DNA from 3 places in the Staphylococcus sp. Z5-21 genome. Region 3 is predicted to be linked to each of the others. Evidence: predicted binding sites of a transcription regulator. Region 3 holds the regulator's gene; each other region holds the start of a gene.
The links. The regulator NrdR, encoded in region 3, represses ribonucleotide reductase genes. The targets are predictions, from matches to a motif close to AACACNATATATNGTGTT.
Positions count from the first base shown of each region.

Region 1 (4,619 bases), 960 kb from region 3:
GCGCATTTTGAATATCTGCTTCATCACTCACTACTGTCAATGCATCCATACCTGTATGAACTGAATCTTTAAACTTGCCTGATTCCATAACATTAACGATGTTTAAAGAACCTAGGTTACATGAAATGTCACGTTTAATTTCATCTTCTGTACCGTAATCGTTAATGATAGACGTTTCTTGTAATTGGAAAATTTCAGTACATAAATTACTCATTTTAATTTGGCCAATGTCTGAGTTAGCATGTACCTTATTTGCATTATCTTTGAACATTAAATAAGGATAACCAGATTGCAATTGTGTTTGTGCAATCGTATTTAACATTTCACGTGCATCTTTTTTCTTTTTATCAATATTAGGATTTGCAACAAGTTCATCATAGTATTCATCTAAATTAATGTCATCTAACGTTACACCGTATTCTTTATAAATGGTATGCGGTGCAAACATATGGAAATCTTTTCCTTCTTTTGCTAAATCAAAGAATTTAGATGGCACAATTAAACCAGTTGAAATCGTTGATAAACGTAAATCTTCATCGGCGTTCACTTTTTTCGTATCTAAAAACTCTTCCACATCATAATGGAAAATATTTAAATAAACAGCACCTGCACCAGGTCTTTGACCTAATTGATCTGCATAACTAAAGCCACCTTCAAGAGATTTTGCAACAGGTAGCACGCCTTTCGCTACACCTTTAATTCCTTTGATTGCTTCTCCACGCGCACGTAGTTTAGAAAGATTAATGGCTACACCGCCGCCAATTTTACTTAATTGCTTTGCAGTCGAATCAATAAAATTAATAGAGTTTAAACTATCATCCGCTTCTAGCAAGAAACAAGATACTAATTCTCCACGACGTGCACGGCCAGCATTTAAGAATGTTGGTGTCGCTGGTTGATATCGTTGTTCCACCATTGCTGAAATAAATTGTTTGGCAGTCGCTTTATGGCCATTAGCTAAATAAAGTGCAACAATCGCTACGTGTTGCTTATAATCTTCTAGATATTGACTTTTATCGTTTGTTTTAAGTGCGTAATCTTTAAAGAATTTACTTGCTGACATGTAACTTGCAAATTTAAACGGAATACTTTTAGCATAATCTGTAATTTCTTGTAAATCAGCTTCTGAATATTTTGCAAACAAATCAAAATAAAAGTCATTATCAACGAGATAGCGCAAACGCTCAATTTCAGTGTCGAAATAAATTGTTTTATCCTGAATTTCTTCTAAATAAACTTCAAGCGCCTCTTGATCTTTTTCTAAATTAAAAAAGCCATTATCTTTACGTTTCGTTACTTCGTTATTTAACTCAATATGATTGTATTTCTTCTCGTCCATAATCTTCATTGAACTGTCCCACCTTATCTTTAAATTCGCTAATATCATTTTGTGTACCTTGAACTTCAAATTTCATTAGTAAAGGAACTTGATATTTTTCCGAGATAGATCGTCCAGCTTTCGCAAAGTTTTGTCCCCAATTGCGGTTTCCACTAGCTGCAACGCCTCTTAGTAAATCATGATTTATATCTAAAAATGACTGAACTGGTTGTGGTACTTCTCCAAAACCTATCGTTCCAGTGACCAAGATGAATGGTTCTTCAATCTTCTCAGTACAATTATTTTGAGTAATTTCCATAGTGTTAGTAATTTCTGCTTTTTTAATAAATCTACGTACATTACCAGAGAATGAAAAATAAACAACCTTCATTGGATCACCTTCTTTCTAATACTAGTATGTTATTAAGTTCACTTTGACGTTATTAAATAGTACTTTCATCGTATTTATATTTTAAATGTATTATAAGTAACCGTAGCGCACTTATTGGGTAACCACAATATATAGTGATTTCTTTTAACTATATGTGATTATGTAAAAACTCAATAATTAAGCATTAATGCTTGATTTGTCATGATTAAACGTCCAAAATAGTGTGATTTTACTTAAAATTTGATTTATTATAAATAAATTGACTACGTCCCAAAACACAATATATTGTGTTTTGTCCTGGTCACAAATACTATATTATGTGTTTCATTATACATAACTCAGAAAGTTATTTAAAGGGCTTTGTTTTTGACAAAAGTTTGAATTCGAAACAGAAATGGCACCAATTCAACGTTAACTCGTACTTTTCTATTTATAAAAAATTTTTTTCGGAATTTAAAGCTATTTTAGTTGCTTTTTTCTAAAACCTTGTAACTATTGATATAGCGTCACTCAGCTTATCATCTAATGCTAAATTGCTCACAATTGAAATTATCTAAGCAATAAAATACTTTGAAATATGTCTTGAATTTCATTGAACCAATACAGAACGTTTGTTCGTATTTTTATGTTACCTCATTTCCCTTTTACTTTCAAGTATATATACATAATCTATATAATTATGCTAATATGAATACGTTAAAAATTAAAATAATCGAGGCGATACATATGAATCCTAAAGTTAAAGGGATCATTGCTATCCTAGTTTCAGCAATTGGCTTTAGCTTTATGTCTGTTTTCTTCAGATTAGCTGGTGATTTGCCGGTGTTTCAAAAGTCACTCGCTCGAAATTTAGTAGCTATGTTTATCCCTTTATATTTCATTTATAAATATAAGCAACCCCTATTTGGTAAACTTAGCAGTCAGCCACTTTTAATTTCACGTTCGACTTTAGGTCTAATCGGTGTTTTATTAAATATCTATGCGATAGACCATATGATATTAAGTGACGCTGATACGCTAATGAAACTCAATCCTTTTTGGACTATTTTGCTGAGTTTGATATTTCTAAATGAAAAAGTTCGTAACTATCAAATTATAGCGATGGTCATTGCAATATTCGGTATGTTATTCGTGGTTAAACCAGAATTCTCATCCTCTATGATTCCTGCTATTGGCGGTTTATTCTCTGGTATTTTTGCTGCAAGTGCATATACGTGTGTACGTGCATTGAGCACTCGCGAAGCACCCTATACAATTGTATTTTATTTTTCATTCTTTTCTATTGTAGTATTGATTCCATTTACGATCTTCACATTCGAACCCATGAGTATGATGCAGGTTATTTATTTAATTGGAGCTGGGCTCGCAGCAGCTGCTGGTCAAATTGGTATTACACTAGCCTATAGTTACGCTCCAGCTAAAGACATTTCGATATTCACTTATGCATCGATTATATTTACTGCATTCTTCGGTTTTATATTATTCGGAGAATCACCAGATTTCTATGCAATCTTGGGTTATGTCATTATCATAGCTTCAAGCTACTACATGTTTGAAAAAGCAAGACGCCAACCGCTATCAATTCAAAAAGAAGAACAAAAACCAAAAACATAAGGAGTGCTTTACCATGACAGAAGGACGTAATAAAGAAGAATTAGAAGATATTACATTACTCGGTAATCAAAATAACAAATACGATTTTGATTATAGACCTGACGTTTTAGAGTCGTTTGATAATAAGCATCAGGGACGCGATTATTTTGTTAAATTCAATTGCCCTGAGTTCACATCACTCTGCCCTATTACTGGTCAACCAGATTTCGCTACAATTTATATTTCTTATATTCCAAATATCAAAATGGTTGAATCAAAATCTTTAAAACTTTATTTATTTAGTTTTAGAAATCACGGTGATTTCCACGAAGACTGCATGAACATCATAATGAATGATTTAATCGAACTCATGGACCCTCATTATATTGAAGTTTGGGGCAAGTTCACACCACGTGGTGGCATCTCAATTGATCCATATACCAATTATGGCCGTCCAGATTCTAAATATGAAAAAATGGCAGAACATCGTTTAATGAATCATGATCTTTACCCTGAAAAAATCGATAATCGTTAATTTTTCTTCATTATAATAACTACCCACAAGATCTTAAAGTATCTTGCCGGTAGTTTATTTTTATATTATTTCATTTTTTATTAAATTGATTTCAAACTTAATTTTGCACTATTGAGATATACACTTGTCATTTTTATTAAAAAAGTATAAAATAAATCCAACCATTTAGGGGGAGGGAAATTATGAAAAAAATTAATTATACACACGAAGAAATTATGGAAAGTACTCCAAGAACCGGTTTCTTCGGCCATCCAAAAGGACTAAGTACATTATTCTTCACTGAATTTTGGGAGAGGTTCAGTTACTATGGTATGAAAGCGATACTCATATACTATCTTTACTATAGTGTTGCTGAGGGTGGTTTCGGTCTAAGTCAAGCCGTTGCAATGCAAATTGTTGCTATCTACGGTACATTAATCTACATGTCAGGTGTCATCGGTGGTTGGATTGCCGACAGGATTACCGGCACCCAGAATGCCGTCTTTTATGGTGGCTTCTTGATTATGATAGGTCATATCTTACTTTCACTACCAAATAACTTAACATTAGTCATGGTAGCACTCGCAGTCATTATTACTGGTACGGGGTTATTAAAACCTAATATCTCAACGACCGTTGGTGAATTATATGATCGTAACGATGTCCGTCGTGATGCTGCATTCACATTATTTTACATGGGTATTAACTTAGGTAGTTTGACTGCACCGTTATTAACGGGTTACTTACAAACTAGAATTAGTTTCCATGCTGGCTTCTTAGCTGCTGCAATTGGCATGTTCTGT
Region 1 is NZ_CP096462.1:2,092,629-2,097,247, forward strand. Features, by position in the region: gene nrdE (class 1b ribonucleoside-diphosphate reductase subunit alpha) at 1-1,348, opposite strand, end outside; gene nrdI (class Ib ribonucleoside-diphosphate reductase assembly flavoprotein NrdI) at 1,311-1,709, opposite strand; gene M1D64_RS10485 (DMT family transporter) at 2,436-3,323, shown strand; gene queF (preQ(1) synthase) at 3,337-3,837, shown strand; gene M1D64_RS10495 (peptide MFS transporter) at 4,020-4,619, shown strand, end outside.
Region 1: the regulator NrdR is predicted to act here: its motif matches at 1,984-2,001, upstream of nrdI (class Ib ribonucleoside-diphosphate reductase assembly flavoprotein NrdI).

Region 2 (4,619 bases), 970 kb from region 3:
ATATAAATGATTAATAAATGGACCATCTACTAAGACGTCAATGAGCTCAAGCAATGTCTTTCTTTCTGCTGAATCTCGCTCTAAATATTCAAATAAAAAACCAGTCCATACCCATAATGATTTGGTATTTCCAAAACGTTTTCTAAAAGTTTGAGCACACTTCAAAGTGATATCTACATTACAAAAAGGTTCGCCACCAAGGATACTGAGTCCTGAAATATAATTTGGCGCACAGTATGCCATAATTTCTTCTAATGTGTCTTCATGAAATGGCTCACCGTATTTAAAATTTTGAGCCACTTTATTATAACAATTTTCACAGGCAAATGGGCAACCTGAAACATATAGACTGCAACGCACACCTTCACCATCTACAAAGCTTTGTGCTTCTATTTTAGCGATATGGCCTTGCCCATGTCTTATTTTTAAAATATTCATACTGATGCATCTTTCAAATGTTTAACGCGCGCGCACATTTCTTTATGGCGACCTTCTATCGTAGGGCGTTGAACAGGATTGCCTAAATAGCCACACGTACGTTTAACCACATCTACCGACTTAGGATCATCATTGCCACATTGCGGACACTGATAGCCTTTTGCAGTTGTTTTAAAATCTCCGTCAAATCCACATTTTCTGCAATGGTCAATTGGGATATTTGTGCCTAAATAACTTACTTTATCGTAAGCATAATCCCAAACCGCTTCTAATGCCTTTAAATTATGATTTAATTTCGGGTACTCGCAATAATGGATATAACCACCACTCGCATATTCTGGATAATCTTTTTCAAAATCAATTTTCTCAAAAGGCGTCACATCTTTTCTAACATCATAATGGAATGAATTTTGATAATAACCTTTATCTGTGATATCAGCTATTTCTCCAAATTGTTCACGATCTAGTCGACAAAAACGATCCGTTAAGGATTCACTTGGTGTGCTATAGATACTAAACCAAATATCGTATTGCTCTGTCCATTTTAACTGATATGCTTTCATGGATTTTAATATATCTAATGTAAATGCTTTGGCTTTAGATAAACGTTCCCAATGAGGCCCATAAAATACCGTTGCCGCTTCATATAGCCCAATATATCCTATAGACAAAGTTGCACGTTGCCCTTTAAATAATGTCATAATGTCATCTGTTTCTTTTAATCTGTGTTTAAATGCCCCGTTTTGATATAAAATCGGTGCATTCTCTGGCGTAGCTTGTGCAATACGTTCAATTCGATAAACCAGTGCATCGTGCATTATGGCCATACGCTGATGAAATATTTTCCAAAAAGCTTCCATGTCACCTTTTGATTCCAGAGCAATCCTTGGTACATTCAGTGTTACCACACCTAGATTACAGCGGCCATTATTCTCATAATGACCGTCTTTATCTTTCCATGCAGGTAAAAATGATCGGCAACCCATAGGTGCTTTAAAATCTCCTAATAGTTCCACTGTTTTATCATAGTTTAATATATCTGGATACATGCGTTTAGTTGAACATTCTAAAGCGAGCTGCTTAATGTCATAATTAGGATCTGACTCATTTAAATTAACACCTCTTTTAATTGAAAAAACTAATTTAGGAAAAATTGCAGTAATTCGGTCTTTACCTAACCCTTTAATTCTAGTAGATAATATCGCTTCTTGAATCTTGCGGCTATATCGATCAGTTCCTAATCCAAAGCCGAGTGTAACAAAAGGTGTCTGCCCATTCGAAGTGTATAGCGTATTGATTTCATACTCGAGACTCTCAATGGCATCCCCAATGTCTTGCGTTACTCGCTCATCTACATATGTATCAATGACTGACTCATGTACAAATTTTTCTGCAATTTGTCGATGTTTCATTTCATTAAATTTTGCGTATTTACTCAACAATTCATCAACGCGATCTATTGTACAGCCGCCGTATTGACTACTAGACACATTAGCAATAATTTGTACTAATTGTGCTGATGCAGTCTGTATAGATTTCGGTGACGTTACGGTCGCATTACCTATTTGAAAGCCATGTGACAACATACTTTCTGCATCAATTAAACAACAATTCGTGAGTGGTTGGAATGGATGATAGTCTAAATCATGAAAATGAATGTCTCCTGCTTCATGGGCTTGAGCGACATGCTTAGGTAATAAATAATCCAAAGCATACGACTTAGACACTACACCTGCTGTTAAATCTCTCATAGTCGAAAATGTAGCACTATCCTTATTAGCATTTTCATTAACTACAGTTGGATCTTTCGTAATGAGATGCTTTAAATTTTTTTCAAGTTTGTTCATATTAACCCTCATTTCTATATATAGTATATACATTAAATATAAAACACTATATATTGTGTTTCAAATCTGAAGATAGACATTAACAAATTCGTCAAAAGTTTATTAACACTTTGTGAATTTTATTTTGAAATTTTCATTAGAGCGAAAAATTTATTAGTGCTAAAATAATATATGTATTTAATTTATAAGGAGGGATTGTAATGTTTGTAGCAGAAGTTGCTTTTTCGACTAACAAGGAAAATGAACAACAACTATATAATAAAGTAAAGAAAACACAATCCGAGTTGCATAATGTGGCTGGTTTAAAATCATCAGAAGTGTGGACAAAATCTAAATCAGATGATGTTGAATATGTTGTTGTAAGTAAATGGGATGAGAAAAAAGATTTTCAAAATTGGGTTGCTAGACCTTCTCATGTTGAAGAGCATAAGGCAATGCATAAAAAATCTAAAAATGATGAAGCTGACAAGCCACCTTTTCAAAAGACATTACGTCAATATACAGTAGTAGAATTTTAAATACTTGAATCATATAATAAAATCAAAGGTGAACATAAGTGACTTAAAATCATAATTTAATCACTTATATTCACCTTTTTTTAATTTCATGAGCAAGCACATCATGATATAGCTGCTCCTATTAAAATAATATTTTAGACATGTATATCACGATGACAACTGTAATGGCACTTAATAAAGTAGATAAAAAGACAAGTTCTGCTGCTAATTCAGGATGATTATCATATTCTTGTGCGATAACTGAACTATTTACAGACGTTGGCATTGCTGATGCGATGAATAATGTTTGAGCTATGATGCCCTCTATCCCCATGATTTTGATAATAACAAGGGCAATCAAGGGCCCTATAATCAATCTTATAAAAACATACGCATAGGATTTGGACCACTTCAAACTAAATTTGATATTAGATATTTGAGCACCTAGCATTAATAACGCAATCGCAATCATAGCATCGGCAACATAATTCGCTGGTGTCCAAATAAATTCAGGAATAGGTATATGATTGTAATTTAATATAATTGCTAGTAATAATGCATATAACACAGGCATTTTAAAATAACCTAAAAGTGCCTTTAACTTTCCTATATGTAAAGATTGAATCGCAAATACACCATAAGAAAACGTGAATATGTTCTGCAAAGATAACACAATAACTTGAACAGACATTGCTAATGGATCACCTTTGAAAACTAAATCATTTACTGGGACACCGTAGTTGCCCGAATTAAAGAACATCAGACTGTTTGTAAGCGTTGTTGTCTCCCCTTTATCCGTTTTACGGAACATAGACAATAACTTACCAATAAGAAATAGTACAAACATATAGATTACGAAGAAAATGATAATGTAAAACAATAAACTTAACGCAAAATGCGTCTTGTAAAATTTCACAAAAATAAATCCCGGCACAAAGACATAGATATTAAGTTTGGCCAATGTATTTAAATCTAATGTAAATTTCTTTTGCAGTATGTATCCTAAAAATATCATGATAAAAATAGGTAAAAGTACAGTCTGTAGTATATATAACATTTCACTCATAAGCATCCCCCTTTGTTGCGCTTTAGTTATTTATGATTGAAGTTGCATTTTATAACTTTGCTATTTAACCTATATTACTATTAATCATATCAGAATATTAATCGTTTGACTTTAACCATTAATTTAAAATCATTATGTTTCACGTTAAACATTTTATGCATCTCAATAACATCATCCTTATGCCATATCTTAATTTTTTAAACTGCTATAATTTTTCAGTTCACAAGAAAAAAGACCGAAACATCTTTATATGTCTCGGCCTAATTAACCCTAAAATCGTACTACGCTATAAAACGACTTTTCCATTCCTACAGACTAATCATCCTTTTTGCGTAGGCACTATGAAATCTTTCTTTGGAAATTCGATTTTTACTTATATGTGTTCTTACGTTATATACACAAAAAGCTGCATAAGCTTTTCACTCTGATAACAATTATTTATCTTTCTTTTTATTACGATTTCTTTTTCTTTCTTCCAATATGGACATAGTAATAAAACCAACCACCAAAACAGGCAATAGCATGCCTAATGCCATCATCATCTTTCTCACCCCATTTTAATATTTAACTACTTTTAATCTCATTTTATTAAAATATATCACAATTTTTCTAAGTTTATATACATAATTGCTTTAAACATTAGTTTGCAATCGATGTATTATAAAATAGACTAGGCTACATTTAGTAGCCAGTCTATTTAGATATACAAATTAACAAAGTATCATTTAATACTTATAAGGATCTTCTTTCACTTTTTTTGATCTTTCATCT
Region 2 is NZ_CP096462.1:161,378-165,996, reverse strand. Features, by position in the region: gene nrdG (anaerobic ribonucleoside-triphosphate reductase activating protein) at 1-438, opposite strand, end outside; gene nrdD (anaerobic ribonucleoside-triphosphate reductase) at 435-2,285, opposite strand; gene M1D64_RS00715 (antibiotic biosynthesis monooxygenase family protein) at 2,486-2,803, shown strand; gene M1D64_RS00710 (AEC family transporter) at 2,925-3,848, opposite strand; gene M1D64_RS00705 (DUF4064 domain-containing protein) at 4,574-4,619, opposite strand, start outside.
Region 2: the regulator NrdR is predicted to act here: its motif matches at 2,328-2,345, upstream of nrdD (anaerobic ribonucleoside-triphosphate reductase).

Region 3 (4,619 bases):
ATTACCGTCTGGAAATTTAATTTTAATTTGATCCATGTCACATTCCTCCTATTTTTTTCAAGCTCTTAAACCTTTACGAATCACCCTATGTTACTACTCAAAAACACAAAAAGACCTCATCCCAAAAAAGGGACGAGGTCTTCGTGGTACCACCCTAAATTAAAGTTATTCAACAAAAATATTGCATAATAACTTCACTCTACATAAGATAACGGTCTTGAGCCGGATGTTTATTACAACATCATTGACGAAGTAGTAATCAATAAATATACCTACCAATTCTCAACAAACATTGGTTCTCTGTGAGGTATCCATTTATTCATCTTGTCTCCGTATTATTTCGTAAGATTTAGATTTAATTATATTATACAACATTTATTTCAAATTTCAATCATTCCGGTAATTTTTTCCTTCTAGATAATACGGTATAGAAAGTGTTTTAATTCGCTCCATAATTCTGGCAGCTTTTGTCTTTTCAGTGCCGTCTCTCGTAACTGAAAGATGATATTCTAATTCTTCGAAACTTAAATTTGAACTGAAGAAAGTTGGCAGTTCTTGAACCATTCTATAATGTAAGAGCGGGCCAATGACTTCGTCTCTTGCCCATGGTGTAATTTCTTCAGCACCAATATCATCCAACATGAGTATATTCGCTTCTCTGACTCTTTGAAGTTTAGACTCAAAACTACCGTCTTTAAATCCGCCTTTTAACGAACGAATAAACTCTGGTAAATAAACAATGGTCGATGGTATTTTTTCAGTTTTCAATTGATTCGCTATAGCACCTAATATAAAAGATTTCCCCGTTCCAAATGGCCCGTGTAGATATAAACCTTTCACTTGCGATTCGTGATTTGTAATTTTGTCGCAGATTTGGTTTGCAGCCATAGCAACATCTAATCTATCTCTTCTGTCCATATAAATATCTTCCAACTTAGCATCTAGTGTGTCGCGTTGCATGTGATGGGATGTAATCAAATGTGCATTAAACTTTTCTTCATCATGCTTGATTTTGCAAGGACAAGGTAAATAGCGAATCTTTATATGATTATTTTCAATGTACAATTCAGGTATGTGTCCTTTAACAAAATTGGGACAATCTTTATAAGCATGACCATCATAATGCTTTTCTTGGTCTTTATATTCTTGCAAAATATTTAAATCTTCATCAATCATTGCATTGGTCAATTCGGACTTATGTTTCTCTAAAAATTGTTTGACGTCTGGATCATTGACGACATCTTTTTTGATTTTTTCGATGCGTTTTGATAAATCATTTGATTCACCCATAATATGGTTGAAAGATTTCATTTATTGTCCTCCTTCCATCTATTTTTTAATTGATTAAGAAATTGTTCTCTATCTTTTTTTAATTTCTCATCATCTTCATCTTTGGATGGTTCATTCGATTGCTTATTGTCGCGTTCTTCTAACCATTTTGGTGTCATTTCTCTGGAAGCTAATTGTTTCTGTTTATAATTACGTTTATTAGATTGGTTTTCTTTCTTAGGCTGATTTACTTTCACGGCGTATTGATATGCTTGTTCTGCTGTTTTAATGCCTTTTTTCTTCCAATTAGATGCAATCTCAAATATATAGGATTTAGGCAGCTTCATATCTTCTTTTAACATTACAAACTGCAATAGAATATTAATAACGCCAAATGATAAATGTTCACGTTCAATCAGTTCTTCAATCATATATTTTTGTTGGGTAGTTGGTTCAGACTCTGACCATGATGCAAGCATATCAATAGGACTTGTTTCCTCCAATTGTTTAAGCCAACTATCATTTTCACTTTCAGTTTCCACTGGTTGATTCTCTAGTTTAGTTTCACTATCCGCTTCTGTTTTAACGTTTAGTGTAGGCAATTGTTGTTCATGCTCCATTAAATAATACGTTCTTGCATGTTTACGCAATTCTTCAAATGACAATTCTTGTGCACTTGTGATGGATTTTAATATGATGCGTTTCATTGCTTCAGGTGTCAATCCATATAATGTAGCAATTTGTGTGATTAATATTTTAGCATCTTTATCAATTATTTTTGTACTTATAAAATGGCTTTGTAATAAATCGTAAAGTGTCTCAAAATCAAACTGAACTTGACTTAAGTTTAAACCAGTATATGCTGTTTCTTTTATTTCTATACCATCATTTTCCACCGTTTTATTTGGCACTTTAAATACATCAGTGAACGTACGAGTCACATCTTGATATTGACAATAATCAATACGCTGATCACTCTCGAAATGCCGTTTGAGTTGTTGATAACGTTGTTTACTTACCTCACTATATAAATAAACAGATAACATAGGGTCGTTAAAAAATTGTTTCGCAGAAGGTGGTTGAATCAAATCATAAATAAACGATGAATGTTGCGCACTGTGATTAACATATGATTTAACAAGGCCTGTACCTTCTAACAAATCCATTTCTTTTCTGAATTCCAACAAATTTATTTTTAATTCACTCATTATAATATAGTGAGTTAAAACAGTATCAGAACCAACTTCCGCAAATTGATTCAAGTAATGATATAAACCAATCGCATTCATACCAATCATGGGCGTAAACAATCTATTTAATATTTCTAAATGGTTATTATTTAAATTAAAATCACGAACAACATTGAAATTATCATGTGGTCTCAAACCATAATCGTAGGATTGTAACCCCATTAAGAATCACTCCGTTTATTTTCAGCTAAAATACCTTGCATAGATTGTAGTAACTGGTCTACATCCTTAAATTCCTTGTATACAGATGCAAATCTTACATACGATACTTGATCTACATGCATCAATAAATTCATAACATGTTCACCAATTTCTCTTGATGAAATTTCAGCACGACCCTCATCACGTAATTTCCATTCGACATTATTTGTAATGTCTTCTAATTGTTCATATCGTACTGGTCTTTTCTCACATGAACGAACTAAACCATTTAATATTTTTTCTCGTAAAAATTGCTCACGTGTACCGTCTTTTTTAACTACGATGAGTGGTCTTTTTTCTATATGTTCAAAAGTAGTGAACCTTGTTTCACACTCTTCACATTCTCTTCTACGTCGAATCGCATTAACTTCATCTGCATGTCTAGAGTCCACAACACGAGAATGAGTCGAATTACATTTCGGGCATTTCATCGAATTATCACCCTCTCTTTTTGATTACCTTACATTATACTATAAATATGCAAGTCACAAAAGATTCGCTATTACACTATATCTATATCGTATAGCATAATTCAAAAGAAACGCCGTATAATTAAGATTTATTAACTTTAAAGCTAATATTAACGAAGAAATAATAATAAAATTAAAAACGCCTCGTAATATAGTTTATAAATTAACAACTATGTTACGAAACGTTTTAGATAATTATTTTTAAAATTTGTAATCGCTATTTTTGAAAATTAATTTGCTACAGCTGCAACATCGTTTTTAAGTAATTGTCCAATTTGTGTGGCAACATCAACTACTCTATTAGAATAGCCCCATTCATTGTCATACCATGCAATTACTTTAACTTTATTATCTCCTATTACCATTGTACTTTGTGTATCGATAATGGCCGAATGTGGATTCGTGTTAAAGTCCATTGAAACGAGTGGTGCATCTTCGGTAGAAATGACACCTTGTAAATCATTCGCTTCAAAAGCTTCGTTCACTTGTGCTGCTGTTACATTTTCATTTAAATCAACTACTAAATCAACGAGTGATACATTTTTTGTAGGTACGCGTAAAGCCATTCCATGTAATTTCCCTTCTAATTCTGGCAATACTTCTTTCAATGCTTTAGCAGCACCAGTTGAAGTTGGAATAATACTTTCATTACATGAACGTGCACGTCTTAAATCTTTATGTGGATTATCAATATTATTTTGGTCATTGGTAATGGCATGTACAGTTGTCATCAAGCCATTTTGGATACCAAATTGATCATTTAACACCTTTGCAACCGGACCGATACAGTTTGTAGTACATGAAGCGTTGCTAAAAATATCATATTTCTCAATATCTAATTGGTCATTATTAACGCCTTTGACAATCATTTGTACATCTCCACCCTTAGATGGACCTGTTAACAATACTTTTTTAGCACCAGCTTTAATATGTGCTATCGCTTTATCTCCATGGTTAAATTTACCTGTTGCTTCTATTGCAACATCTATATCTAATTGCTTCCATGGTAAATTTTCAGGATTTCTATCAGAAACTAATTGAATTTCGTGATCATCAACTTTAATTCCCGATTCTATTGGCTCTACTTTAAAATCATAAACGCCATGTGTTGTATCATAATTTATTAGATGTGCAATTGTTTCCGGTGGGTAACTCGCATTTATCGCAACTACATTTAAATCTTTATTTTTTAGTGCGATTCTCAACACCATTCTACCTATTCTACCCATTCCGTTAATTGCTATATTTGTCGTCATTCGAAGCACCCCTCGTCTTAGTGTTATACTTTATGGAAATAGTATAACATAAATATTTATTTAGGAAAGCGTTTTCTATAATAAATTTAAAAACTTTAGCATTAAGGCTTTTATGTTTTCTAATATTAATCAGTAAGATTTTCGTATATATCCTATTCTCACTTATGTATTTC
Region 3 is NZ_CP096462.1:1,134,595-1,139,213, reverse strand. Features, by position in the region: gene thrS (threonine--tRNA ligase) at 1-36, opposite strand, end outside; T-box leader at 126-340, opposite strand; gene dnaI (primosomal protein DnaI) at 388-1,311, opposite strand; gene M1D64_RS05630 (replication initiation and membrane attachment family protein) at 1,308-2,681, opposite strand; gene nrdR (transcriptional regulator NrdR) at 2,681-3,151, opposite strand; gene gap (type I glyceraldehyde-3-phosphate dehydrogenase) at 3,421-4,446, opposite strand.